One region of the Tissierella carlieri genome, then DNA from elsewhere that is predicted to be linked to it. Evidence: riboswitches for the same ligand, from Rfam matches in the RefSeq annotation. Region 1 holds a riboswitch; the other holds the start of a gene.

What was found. Region 1 has a riboswitch for thiamine pyrophosphate ahead of thiT (energy-coupled thiamine transporter ThiT). Riboswitches for the same ligand answer to the same signal wherever they lie in the genome.
Region 2: linked by a shared signal. The riboswitch ahead of thiD (bifunctional hydroxymethylpyrimidine kinase/phosphomethylpyrimidine kinase) and the one ahead of thiT (energy-coupled thiamine transporter ThiT) in region 1 are both predicted to bind thiamine pyrophosphate.

What each region holds. Positions count from the first base shown of each region.
Region 1 covers NZ_JAHLOH010000053.1:71,303-78,705, reverse strand. Annotated here, with positions in the region: gene KQI38_RS19390 (DAK2 domain-containing protein) at 1-572, opposite strand, end outside; gene KQI38_RS19385 (Asp23/Gls24 family envelope stress response protein) at 591-947, opposite strand; gene rpmB (50S ribosomal protein L28) at 1,160-1,351, shown strand; gene KQI38_RS19375 (hypothetical protein) at 1,393-1,563, opposite strand; gene KQI38_RS19370 (thiamine diphosphokinase) at 1,650-2,285, opposite strand; gene thiT (energy-coupled thiamine transporter ThiT) at 2,455-3,003, opposite strand; TPP riboswitch at 3,061-3,160, opposite strand; gene rpe (ribulose-phosphate 3-epimerase) at 3,199-3,846, opposite strand; gene rsgA (ribosome small subunit-dependent GTPase A) at 3,848-4,723, opposite strand; gene pknB (Stk1 family PASTA domain-containing Ser/Thr kinase) at 4,733-6,682, opposite strand; gene KQI38_RS19345 (Stp1/IreP family PP2C-type Ser/Thr phosphatase) at 6,696-7,403, opposite strand, start outside.
Region 2 covers NZ_JAHLOH010000050.1:43,816-51,218, forward strand. Annotated here, with positions in the region: gene KQI38_RS18395 (HutD family protein) at 1-378, opposite strand, end outside; gene KQI38_RS18400 (MerR family transcriptional regulator) at 642-1,460, opposite strand; gene thiE (thiamine phosphate synthase) at 1,610-2,245, opposite strand; gene thiM (hydroxyethylthiazole kinase) at 2,229-3,053, opposite strand; gene cytX (putative hydroxymethylpyrimidine transporter CytX) at 3,037-4,248, opposite strand; gene thiD (bifunctional hydroxymethylpyrimidine kinase/phosphomethylpyrimidine kinase) at 4,248-5,069, opposite strand; TPP riboswitch at 5,149-5,247, opposite strand; TPP riboswitch at 5,335-5,433, opposite strand; TPP riboswitch at 5,520-5,618, opposite strand; gene KQI38_RS18425 (aminotransferase-like domain-containing protein) at 5,705-7,054, opposite strand; gene KQI38_RS18430 (aminotransferase class III-fold pyridoxal phosphate-dependent enzyme) at 7,175-7,403, shown strand, end outside.

The DNA.
Region 1 (7,403 bases):
CCTTTGCCTCCAGCATCCACAACCCCTGCTTGCTTTAAAACTGGAAGCATTTCTGGAGTTTTATTTAAAATTATTTCTCCATGATTTATTACTTTTTTAAGAAAAACTAAAATATCTCTCTCTTCTTTACAAATAGAAATAGCATATTCTCCACACTCTCTAGCTACTGTTAATATAGTCCCTTCTGTTGGCTTCATAACAGCTTTATATGCTGTATCAGCAGCCTGTTTAAAAGCCTCAGCAAGTGTTCTAACATCAGCAGTATCTTTTCCATTTAAACCATTTGCGAATCCACGAAAAAGCTGTGATAAAATAACACCTGAATTACCCCTAGCCCCCATTAATGATCCATGTGAAGTGGCTAATGCTATTTTAGAAACACTATCTTCATGAAGGTTAAGTCCTTGCTTTATAGCAGAATTTACTGTAAGCGACATATTTGTACCTGTATCTCCATCAGGAACAGGAAAAACATTTAAGGAGTTTACCTCCTCTTTATTATCTTCTAGGAACTTTGCTGCACCAGCTAAAGCTTTTTTAAGCATTGCCCCATCTAGAATTTCAATTTTCAATTATAGTACCTCCTCAAACTACTTTTCAACTCTTATTCCTTGTACATGTACATTTATTTTGTCTATTTTTAGACCAGTTAAATTTTCAACATTAAACTTAACCCTATCAATTATATTCTCAGCAACTACAGAAATCCTTACACCATATTCCAATATAACATGTAAGTCAATAGTCAATTTATCATCCTTTGTATATACCTTTATACCTTTAGATAAATAGTCCCATTTCAATAACTCAAATAATCCATCTGTCGCATTCTTTGAAGCCATACCCACTATACCATAACTCTCCATTGCAGATATTCCTGCAAGAGTGGCTATGACATTGTCATCTATACTAATTGCTCCATATTCTGTATTGGTCTTGGCTGGCATGTATAATCGCCTCCTTCTTTTCAATATACCATATTCTATATTTTACCCTAAATGTAAAAATAGTTCAACTAAATCCTATGATTATAATAAGATAATAATACATTTTGGTTGCATTTTTACTAATTATTATGTTAGAATATAATGTGTTATTATTGAAATGTAGAAAATATACTTTAAAGTATTTTCAGTAGTAGATTAAGGAGGTGTTTTTCATGGCGAAAGTTTGTGAAGTATGTGGAAAGGGAAAAGTATTTGGTAACAAAGTTACTTTCTCAAATAAAAAGAGTTCAAGAAGTTGGTCACCTAACATTAGATCAGTTAGAGCTGTAGTTAATGGTGGAACAAAAAAAGTTAATGTATGTACTAGATGTTTAAGATCTGGATATGTTGAAAGAGCACTATAATTATGTAATAAAATAAGGCTTCCATATAAAAATGGTAAGCCTTATTTTATTTTTAGGATCAATGCTCCCATTATAAGTAATCCGATTCCAATTAATATTAGAAGTACTTCTATAGGTATAAACTTAATAATTATTAAAAAACCAACTGCAGCTAAAGTTATACCTATTATTTTTCTCATTTTTTGTATATACCTATAGTAAAACCTCTTCATAATCAACACCCCTATAATACTTTATTATATTGTATTCAAACATTAAAGAAATAGTTACAAAAAGCTTAGGATAATTATCCTAAGCTTTAATCTTTTGAAATAAATACTAATGCTTTTCCTCTATGAATTTCAATTATTCCAATATCATCAATAATTTTGTTACTGATTCCGTGGGTAGATCCAAATTTAATAAATTCTCTATCTAAATTATAGAAAAAACCCTTTAAAGATATAATTATTCCCTCTTCTACTATTGGTACAATAGAGATATATTTATCCTCTAAATACTGTAATTCCATATAGTTGTCTATTAAATAGATAATATTATTATCATCTATGATTTTTCCCTTAATTCCTTTATCATGTAAAGTATTTAGCAAAAATATATTTGCCATGGTATGGTCTTGTCTAGTTCCTGTCACTCCCATTAGTATAATTTCCTTATACTCTTTATCTATTAAATATTCCATAGCAAGGGCAGTATCAGTTGCATCTTTAATAGATGAATACTTTTCCACAGTTATATTGTTATCTTTTATATAATTTAATGCAGATTCGCTAATAGAGTCTAAATCGCCCATTACTAAATTAGGCTTTTTATTGATTTTTGCAAGATGATTCATTCCTCCATCTGCACATATAATAAAATCAGATTCCTTAACTACTAACTCTAATATACTATAATCTGTAATAGTCCCACTTGAAATGATTAACCCTTTCATTTACATCATCCTTTTTTATAACGAATAGGAAAGTTCTACGTTAATAGTATAGTATTAAGAACTTTCCGTCAATGAATTTTAAGCAAATTGTCCAAATCTTTGATTTTGTGCAAGTAACCTATGCAGTGACCAAGAAAAACTTCTGCTAATTTTCATTTAGAAGTTTTTCTTATTTTGCTTTTATTGCCTTATTTAATGGTTTCCAAATAATTGCGATTACAATACAAGAAATAATTAATTCTGGAACTAAATAATAAGCATTATATTCAATTGAATAAATCCAAGGATTTTTATCTCCAGCATATTCAGCAAAAAAAACTACACCTGATAAAACATGTGATATCATTCTTCCCAATATCCCTATAAATACAGCTAAAAAAACATTTAAATATCCTTTAAAAGAATTCTTGTCCTTTATATAATATGCAATTCCAGCTAAACCTAGCAAACCAAAAGCTAGCGGATAGTCTAACACAAATTGAATTGGATGATAGAAATAAGGTTTTAAGATAAATTGTAATATACCATAAGTACTTCCTATGGCTAATCCCGGTATTAAACCCCAACGAATGGCAAATAAAATAATTGGAATCATACTTCCAGCAGTAACTGATCCTCCCATAGGTGCCTCATAGACTTTAATATAACTTAGTATAGTAGCTAGAGCAATCATCATACCACCTTCTGTCAACATCTTTACATCCCATCTTTTCACCATAAAAACTCTCCTCCTTTAAATTAATAAACCCATTACCAACGTAGGCAATGGGTATTTAAAGGCTAATACACACTTCCCTACGCTAGCATTACCTAGGTCAGGTCATAAGGGTCGGGATAAATCCACTCTCAGCCAATTGGCTCCCCTAGTGTTAATCTTCTTCAATTAATTCTATTATAGCATATAATTATTAATTTACAACTGTTTAAATTGTCTAGTTCTATGTTCTATATCTTCTGCTCCAAATACATCTGAACCTGCTACTAATAAATCAGCACCACAATTTAAGATTTCCTTGGCATTATCTAATTTCACTCCACCATCTACTTCAACAATAATATTTAGTTCTCTTTCATCAATTATTTTTCTTAGTCTTTTTATTTTTCCCTTCATAGACTCAATGAAGGATTGTCCCCCAAACCCTGGATTCACTGTCATAATAAGAACTAAATCTAAATCCCCTAAAACATACTCTATAGACTCTAATGGTGTAGCAGGGTTTAGTGATACGCCTGCCATGATGCCATAGGATTTTATCTCCTGTATAGTTCTATGAAGATGAGTAGTTGCCTCTTGATGTACAGTTATTAAATCAGCACCTGCATCAACAAAATCCTTAATATACCTTTCAGGTTTATCTATCATTAAATGTACATCAAAAGGGATTTTAGTAATTTTCCTCAGTTTCTTTATTACTGGAGGTCCAAAGGTAATATTAGGTACATAGATACCATCCATTACATCTAAATGAAGATAATCGGCACCACCATTTTCTATTTTCTTTATTTCATCCTGTAAATTAGCAAAATCTGCTGAAAGTAATGAAGGCGCAATTTTAGCCATATTAGTACCTCCTAATGTTTTTTATTTCTTCAAGGAAAAGTAAATAATTTTCGTATCTCTCCTTAGCAATATTTCCTTCTTCTACTTGTTTCTTCACTTCACAATCTGGTTCATTTCCATGTAAGCAACTAATAAATCTGCAATTTTCTCCATATTTATATATTTCTTTAAAATAATTTTTTAATTGAATCTCTTCTTCAATAAAATCTATATTTAAAGAACTAAAACCTGGAGAATCAAGAACAAAGGCATTATCGTGTAATTCTAAAAGTTCAACATGTCTAGTAGTATGTTTACCTCTTTTAGTCTTAGTGCTTACATCACCAGTCTCCAGCTTGAAATTCCTATTAACTGCATTTAATAGAGATGATTTTCCAGCACCTGAAGGACCAGCAAATACTGATATATTATTATCTAATGCAATTTTTAATTCATCAATACCAATTCCCGTTAGTACGCTAGTATTTATCACTCTATATCCTATATTTTCATAAATAGTTTTCAGTTCTAATGCCTTCTCTGGCATTAAATCAGACTTATTTATACAAATCATAATTTCCAGTTTTTCATGCTCAGCCATTATAAGAAATCTATCTAATAGCCAAGTATTAACATCTGGCTTTTTTATGCTCATGACTATTATAGCTTGAGTAATATTTGCTACTGGTGGCCTTAAGAGCTGAGATGTTCTTGGATATATTTCTTCAATATATCCTGTATTATCTTCATCGCTTATCCTAATCTTTACTTTATCTCCTACGAGAGGAGTTAAGTTCTCCTCTCGAAATATACCTCTTGCCCTACACTCTACTATACCAGATTCTGTTTTTACATAGTAAAATCCACCAATGCCTTTTATTATTATCCCATTTACCATAAAAGCCCCCTATTCATCCTTAGTTATAGTCCTTTGATGCACAAGTGTATCATTACAGTATACTTCAAATACAGCACCTATTTTACCACTAAATGTTTCATAAACTGATTCTTCAGTAGCCTTATGCTTTTTATTATATACTATATCTGTTATACCATCTTGAGTTCTTAGTATCTTAATTGTGGTCTCTTCTACCTCTGGCAATGGAGTCAATAAGAAGGTTATTGGTCTCTCCTTATTACTAACATCATTTTCTTCTCCATTATTAATAGATTCCTCACTCGGTCCACTACTTATAAATAAATCAACAGCAGTCTTTGTCTCTAACTTTGTTCCTTGTACATAACTTTGCCAAGTTACTTGATCTTTAGCTACAGTTTCACTTGGCTGAGGTGTTATATCCCCAACTTCAAGGCCTAAATCAAGTATTTTCTTTTTAGCTTCTTCAATATTAAGTCCAACTACTTTTATCATATTTACATGCTTTATTTCTTCCCCTTGGCTTACAACTAATTTAATTCTAGTACCTGGTTCTACAGAGCCACTATCTGGATCTTGACTAATCACCACATTTTCAGGTATGGTGTCTGAATGTTCATAGTCTACTTTTGTCTTTAATCCGGCATCGTTAAGAATTTCTTCTGCATCTGCTAAATCCCTATTTACTACATCGAGAACTTTTACAAGATTATCCCCTTCACTTACGGTCACTTCAATAGTATAACCTTTTTTTACCTTAGCATTTTCTTCTTCGTTTTGAGTCATAACTTCACCAGCTTTGAACTCACTACTTTTCTTTCTACCAACAACTTCAAATTTCAAACCTAAATCTTCTATTTCTTTTTTAGCTTGTTCTTCTTGCATTCCAGTTATTTTAGGAACAGTGACTTCTTCACTAATAAAGAAGCTTTTTAATTTATAGGCTCCTAACCAAATACTAGTTGCCAATAGAAATGCCAAAAATATACCTAAGAAAATAATTTTTCCGCTACCATCCTTCTTACTTGTCTTCTTTGTACTTTTTACCTGTTTCTTGCTTTTCACAATTTCATCATCCTCTACATCAACTATAGGAATTATTTTAGTATGGGAATCATAACCATTTATATCTTCAAAATCAGCATCCTCTATATTGTCTCTTACTTTTTTTAAATCCTTTATTAGTTCAGTAATATTGCTATATCTGTCTGCCTGCCTTTTTTGGACGCATCTTAAAATAATATTTTCAAAGCCTATAGGTATCTGACTGTTTAACTCTCTAGGAGGCTTTATATCTTCTTGAACATGTTTTAGTGCAACAGTTATTGGACTTTCCCCTTGATAAGGTAATTTTCCTGTTACCATTTCATACATAACTATACCAAGAGAATATATATCAGACTTTTCATCAGTATATCCTCCCCTAGCTTGTTCTGGAGAAAAATAATGAACAGAACCCAAAACATTAGAAGTGGTAGTCACTGTAGAACTTGTTGCTGCTCTAGCTATACCAAAATCTGTAACCTTAACTCTATTATCATCTGTAATCATAATATTGTGTGGTTTTATATCTCTATGAACTAAATGGTTTTTATGAGCATGTTGTAAAGCTTCTGCTATTTGATAGGAATAATCTAATGCATTCTCTATAGATAATTTACCTTTTTCTTTTATAAGTTCTTTTAATGTCTTGCCCTTTATATATTCCATAACAATATAATAAATCTGATTATTTCCATCGCTTTCCACACCAACATCATATATATTCACTATATTTGGATGAGAAAGACTAGCAGCAGCTTGAGATTCTCTTCTAAACTTTCTAACAAATTCTTCATCATTTACAAATTCATCTTTTAAAACCTTTATAGCTACAAACCTATCTAGTAGCTGGCACTTTGCTTTATATACTAAAGCCATGCCTCCGCCTCCGATTTGTTCTATTATTTCATATCTTCCACCTAAAATCTTGCCTATCATCTTTTCACCTCATCTAATTAAATTTAATAGCCACTATGGTAATATTATCGAAACCACCTTTATTGTTGGCCATAGTAGCCAGAGTCTCACAGGCTTTTTGGACATCATTTTCTCCCATAAAAACATCCCTAATTTCAAATTCCTTTAACATATTAGAAAGGCCATCACTACACAATAGTAATATATCATTTTTATTACATTCTCTAATTATCAAATCCATTTCTATAATACTACTAGAACCAACAGCTCTAGTTATCATATTTCTTTTTGGATGGATTTTTGCTTCTTCTTTCGTTATGCTACCAGTTTTTAGAAGTTCATTTACAAAGGAATGGTCTTCCGTTATTTGGCATATATTCCCTTCTCTAATTAAATAAGCTCTGCTGTCCCCAACATGTCCTATACAAATTTTATCCTTAAATATGTAGGCCAACGTTATAGTTGTACCCATACCTTTATATTTTTCATCTTCTAGGGACTTAAGATATATTTTTGTATTAGCTTCTTCTATTGATTCTTTTATCAACTTGATTATTATATTTTCATGTAATAGATTATCTTTTGCCTTCAAAAAATTGCTTTCAATAATACTTCTTGCCATAGTACTTGCTACTTCTCCAGCTTTATGTCCTCCCATTCCATCGGCCACCATATATAAGGGAAAATATAAATCCTTAGATGCGTAAAAAGCATCCTGATTATTTTCTCTAATCTTACCAAT
Region 2 (7,403 bases), on a different contig from region 1:
GTCTATATAAATGCTCTCAAGCTGTCCTTTAGCTCCATTCCTAAGCATCAAATTAAAATCTCTTGCCAGACCATAACTAGTAGTATCTATTGCTCCATCAAATTCGTATACTTGAAAGGGCTTTAAATTGATATATTCTTTATGATTATGTGTTAATTTAAGTTCATTATCAAGTGGCGTAATAAATCTATTTACTCCTTCTAATTTAGTAAACTCTGATTTTTCTAGTTCTACTGTGGCAGAGCTTAATCTGAATTTAAAATTAAACTCTTTATAATTTGAACCTTCTGGATAGATAAATAATTGAGTAGTCTTCCCTCCTGACCATTCTGTTGTTATATAATCATCCTCTTTAATTAGTCTTGTCTTAATCTCCATTTTATTCTCCTTATTATTTTGATAGTCTTGCACATCGATATATGGGATTTTATATTAAAATTTGCTGCTGCATGACGTGCAGAATAACCTGTACTATGCATATATTCTATAACAGATAGTTTAAAATCGCCACTATAAGTTTGGATTTTAACTAAATATTAGATTTTTTCTCTAACTTTTGGAAATCAATTCATAGCGGGTAGTATTTATAAAACATCAAAAAATCGTCCGTATTTATAACAGACGATTTTTATCATTTCATTTTATTTCTTTTTCACAGGGTAGCATACTTCCGTTACCCATTCTTCAGGATTCTGTGTTTCATAGGGACTAACATGGTAAATACAGAAGGATAAACCATTAAATTCATATCCATTATCTCGAATCCAGTTGGCTACAGCTTCATTCACTTCTATAACTTGGTCATAACTTCCCTTGTAGGTAGCTGATGCAATTTGAATGGGGGCAACGGTCTTAAATTTAACATTTTCAGTGTCTTCATAATTTCCACGCACTGATTTCTGAACTTCTACATCTACTCCACTTTCCTTATACTCTCCATCATGAAAGATAGCTAAAGTATAGCACGGTTCACCATCTTGCATATGAAGAGACGCTGTTTCTTCCATGAGAATATTCCAAAGCATTCCTTCCTGATCATAGTTAGGAATTATCCTACGTACGCTTGCCACATATCTTTCAGGAAGTTCTTTTAACGTTACATTGTAATTCATTGTCTTATCATCCTTTCCAAGTCTCTGAATAGTAGTCTCAATGAGCAGTAAACGTCGATTTATTTCCTCCGCTTGTTCTCGAATTTCTGTCTGTTTTAACAATAAATATTCCCTTAGAGCCTGTGGATTTTCATAATTTTTCAGTATTTTAGAAACAGATGCCAGGCTAAATCCCATATCTTTTAGTGCATTAATACGACCTGCAAGAGGCAATTGTGCTTCACTGTAATATCTATAACCTGTAAAATCATCTATACTCTCGGGAATAAGTAAACCAATCTCATCATAATGACGTAGCATTCTTATACTGATCATTGATAGTTTTGAAAAATCACCTATTTTTAACATTTATCTTATCTCACATATATGTGTTTTTTGAGCTCAATTACAGTATAAAGTATACCATAGTGTAAGAGTCAACAAATAATTTAAAAATTATCTGTTGACTCTTGAAAACTATACTATCTAAATCAAATATGCAGCTCTAAAAGCAGTCATCAATTTTTTCCTTTCCTAAACATACTTTTTAACTCCTTAGCCGCTTCTTTTATATCTGGTTGCGAAATAATAGCTGAGACCACTGCAAGCCCATGGATATCTATGCCTTCAAATTTTGGTATTGTAGTCTTATTAATTCCTCCAATCACCACAATAGGCAGTTTAATATGTTCTCGTATTCGTGCAAGTTCATCTATGGATGTAATCTTTGCATCTGTTTTCGTACCAGTTGTAAACATTGCTCCGACACCAAGATAGTCTGCATCCTCTGACTGTGCATTTATTGCTTCTTCAAAGGTAGATGCAGATACACCAAGGATTTTATTGTCACCAATCAATTTTCTTGCAATGGTTGCAGGTATGTCACTCTGACCAACATGTACACCATCAGCATCAATCGCCAATGCAATATCAATTCGGTCATTAATTATTAATGGAATCTGATATCTATCTGTAATTTCCTTTATTTTCATTGCTATTTCAAAAAACTCTAAAGATGAGCAATTTTTCTCTCTCAATTGTATTACCGTACAACCGCCTAAAATGGCTTGCTCTACAGCAGTTTCCAGTTTTTCTGTACTCATAAGCTCTCTATCTGTTATAAGGTAGAGTGTATAATCAATATTCGGTTTCATCTATCTTCGCCCTTTCTACGAAATATGTGCTGTTCATATTTGATAAAGTATCAATGATACCAATATGAAAACTACCTGTTCCCATTTCTCTAGTTTTTATAAAGGAAATCTCACCGGCAATTCCCATTGCAGTAATTCCTGTAACCGTTGCTGTATAGTAATCCTTTGTTATACCGCAGAAACTACCTACAAGTGCAGATGTCATACAGCCTGTACCAGTCACTTTGGAAAGCAGTTTATGACCATTGGCTACTTTAGCAACACGAATGCCATCTGAAATGACATCTACCTGTCCTGTAATTCCCACAACACAAGAATATTTATTCGCCACTGACTTCGCAATAGCTTCCGCATCATTTCTTTCATCTGCTTTTGAAGTATCAACTCCTTTTGTAGAAGCACTTAGTCCAGCTACAAAGGAGATCTCTGATAAATTTCCACGAATTATATCTATTTTTACTTCTGAGAGAATTTCCTGTGTTGTTTTGTTTCGCAGTGAAGAGGCACCTGCTCCAACAGGATCTAAAACTACGGGAATATGAAGTTCATTGGCTTTTTTTCCTGCGATAATCATTGAAGTAATAGTTCGTTGATTTAAAGTTCCTATATTAATTACAAGAGCAGAAGATATTGAAACGATTTCTTCTACTTCTGCAACATCATCTGCCATAATAGGAGAGGCTCCTATTGCCAAAATGGCATTTGCACAATCATTTACTGTCACATAATTAGTGATATTATGAATCAGTGGATTTTTTATCCTGACTTCGCGGAGCAAGTCCACGCAAGCGTTAGTTAAATAATTCATTAGTATTTCCAGCCTTTCTTTTATTTATAATAAAACATATAAAACCAATTGCCGCCATTACAGGCAACGTGATTCCTATAATAGAGTTATAAGGCATAAGTAAACGATAAACGATAAATCCAATCACCCATAAAATTATGTTTCTTATGCTATGAGAGTGACTAGGATCTATATCTTTTTTATGCAACAGAAAATAATCCACAAACAGAATGGCAAATAAAGGTGCAAATACAGAACCTATAAGATATAAAAAATTCTCATATTGACTAATAGGAACAAACATTGCAAGTAATGAACCTACGACACATGCAATAACAGCAGCAAACTTTTCATTTACCTTTTTATTTAAATTCGCTGTGCTTACTCCTGCAGAATAAACATCGAGAAATGTAGTAGTAACTGTAGAAAATAGAACAATTACAAGAGCAATCAAGCCAAGTCCTGCAGACATTAATATGGCTGTAATATCCGATGTGCCAGCGTAAATTGCTGCACCGAGTCCAATTACAAACATCACTGTACTACCAACAAAATAACTTATTACACTCCATAAAGTACCTGTGATTTTCTTCTCCAACTTTCTTGTATAATCAGATATAAGAGGAAGCCAAGAAAGGGACATAGCTACATTAAGTTCAACCGCGGTACCAAAGTTTATAGTTTCTTCCATTACAATTACTCCACTAGTATTTTTGAAAACCGTAAAACCAAGAATAATTGTAAATATAAACAAGACCGTCATCACTACAGTATTTAATTTTGACAGATTTTTAATACTAATTACTACCCAAATACAAATAAGTAATCCAATAACCATACACCATAACCTTTCATTCTGATAGCCCCAAAGATGATTTGTAATTCCATCAAATGCTTTTGCTCCGTTAATAATCATAATTGCAGTCCAACCAAGAAGCTGTAATATATTAATCCACGAAAACCCAAATGAACCATATTTACCAAAAGAAATGCGAACAGATTCAGCAGCAGAAAGGCCAGTTTTTGCACCAATCAGCCCCGCTGGAAAAAGAATAGCTCCTCCAATTACATGACCAATAATAATAGCCCAAATACCTTGGGCTAGTCCCAAAGGAGCAAGCAAGGCTCCTGTCATAATTTCAGCAATAGATACTGCTGCACCAAACCATAATAATATTTGACTAAAGGTAGACACCTGTTGATTTTCATTTTTCATTATAAATCTCCTTTACTTTCCTTAATATTCAAACCATTTTTATATAGGTCATAAAAATGATGTGTTGGTCCATTACCCTTACCAATGTTTAACGAATGTTCAATTGCTGTAGTAATATATTTTTTAGCCTGCTTTACAGCAATAGGCATAGTCATACCAAGTGCAAGATTGGAAGCAATAGCCGAAGAGAAAGTACAACCTGTTCCATGAGTATTTTTTGTATTTATACGCTGAGTTTCAAAATAATAGAACTCTTTACCGTCATATAAAATATCCAGTGCATCTCCAATAGCATGACCACCTTTAACAAGAACATTTTTACACCCCATATCATAAATAAGCTTTGCTGCTATTTTCATATCTTCTGTACTGCTTATCTTAATATTTGATATCTTCTCAGCCTCTGGGATATTAGGTGTAAGTAAATCAGCATAAGGTAGTACAACCTTGATCAACGTATCTATGGAATCGGGGTCCATAAGTGGGCAACCATTTTTCGCATACATTACAGGATCAATTACAACATTACACGGCTTATATTGCTCCAGTTTTCTTGCTACTGCCTCCATACAAAGTTGTGTAGACAGCATACCAATTTTCACAGCGTCAACCTCAATATCCTCAAATACTGCATCAATCTGCTTCTCAATCATATCTGGAGTAATATTTTGTATATCGATAACACGGCTCGTATTTTCTGCTACTACTGAAACAATGACACTCATTCCAAACACCCCATGTGCAGAAAACGTCTTTAAATCTGCTTGTATCCCAGCACCTCCACTACAATCTGATCCAGCAATACTAAGTACCTTTTTCATTGAAATTCCTCCCTTTGTTCTTTATATATAATAAATTAGGGTACTTCTCTACACGGAGAAGCACCCTAATCAAATACAATAATGTAAGTGATTTGCTTCCCTACGTTGGTATTAACCAACAGGTTCAAAGGGTCAGGTTTTACCTTCTCAACTATTTATAGTCCCCCCGCAAATGTTAATTATATTCATTTTTATACTTAATAACTCTATTTTAAATAATAATAGGGTACTTCTCTACACGGAGAAGCACCCTAATCAAATACAATAATGTAATTGATTTGCTTCCCTACGTTGGTATTAACCAACAGGTTCAAAGGGTCAGGTTTTACCTTCTCAACTATTTATAGTTCCCCCGCAAATATTAATTATATCAATTTTTATACTTAATAACTCTATCTAAATAATAATAGGGTACTTCTCTATACGGAGAAGCACCCTAATCAAATACAATAATGTAAGTGATTTGCTTCCCTACGTCGGTATTAGCCAACAGGTTCAAAGGGTCAGGTTTTACCTTCTCAACTATTTATAGTCCCCCCACAAATATTAACTATATTGATTATATCCCATAGTAATAACATAATCAAGCTACAAAAGTATAATTTTTTCTTTAGCTTTTATAAATACTATTATTTTTATTCAGCTTTCATAACTGAAATTATAGTAGCCAAAGCATCTATACTTTCTTGTGGAACACCAGATATGCAAATCCTTATGTAGTTATAATTCCTCTGATTCTTCTCTTTAGACCATTTTTCTGGAAAGAATTCTAATGCTGCTTTTACAAGAATCCCATGATGTTCAAGTTTCTTTTCAAATTCTACAGCCTCTATATTCTCAGGCAGATAGAGCCATATGAATATTCCATGTTCTGGAACATACCAACTGAAACCTAACGGGCTTAATGATTTAACGATTTTAGCTGCCTTCTTAAGTTTAGTTTCATAAGATTTTTTGACTTTTTTAATATGTTTTTCGTACATTCCTGATTTTATAAAAATATCCAGTGCTGCTTGTGGAATTTTTGATGTATTCAAGTCACTAATATGCTTAATATTAATCACTTCCTCAATCATGGATTCTGGAAGTACTGCTGCTCCCATCCTTATTCCAGGCATGAAAGCCTTTGAAAAGCTTCGTATATAAATAGTACGTTTGCTTATATCATAATAATGTATTGACATAGAACCTTTTCTTGAGCCTAAATCTGCTAAATAGTCATCTTCTATAATAAGCACATTATATTTATAAGAGAGTTCGGCAATTTTCTGCTTGTCTTTTTCAGAAAGAGTATAACCGGTAGGATTATGATGTCTTGGTATAACATAGAAGGCAGTAATTTCACCTGACTTAAATATTATTTCCATTTCTTTATAGTCAAAACCATCAACTCTCCTTTCAATTCCTATAATATCAATACCTAAATGATCTGCCAATTTTAAAGCAAGACTGTATGTAGGAGATTCAACAAGTAATTTACCTTTACTTTTCCCAAATAGATATTGAAATACTAACCCTATAGCTTGTTGGGCTCCATTGGTAATTATTATCCTTTCAGCAGCAGTATATATTCCGTCCTTCTCAAATTCATACTTTAATGTATCCCTTAAAGAAGATAGTCCACCACTAGATTCATATTCAAACAATGTATTTTTATACATATCAACTGCCTTATTCATTACATGAGTGAATTCTCTATATGGAATAAGTTTTTCATCTGGCTTAACTGTCCTAAAATCCACCTCTTCCTGCACCACCTTTAACCTTTCTTCTGAATCAATCAAGTAAAAACCTCCGCGAGGAATACTATATACCTTATGCTCCCTTTCCAATTCGTTATATGCTTTATTTACAGTTATTTTATTTATAGAAAGGTATGAAGATACTTCTCTGCAACTTGGAAGCCGCTGACCATTTTTTATTTTCCCATCCTTAATTTCTCTAAATATAAAATCCTTAACCATCTCAACTTTACTTTTTTTCATCATTTTTCACCTCTACACCATATTTTGTAATAGTACAGAATGAATTTTACATAATTGAACTACTATATTTTTCATTATATACTTAACCTAAAATAATTCAATATATTGGAGGTAATAAAGGTGGATGAACTATACAAAGATAGATGCATGAAAATGTTTGCAAGTCCAGATACTTCCATAACAGTCATGGAAGCTTTAGGTACTCGAATCAAAACTAAAGAATATGGAGAACTGATTGATTTTGAATCAGGATGTTGGGCTGCTGTCCTAGGTCACAGCAAGAAAGAAGTCGTGGAGACTATAGTTGAAAATGCGGGACATTTATTTCATACTCATCAATATTTTGATA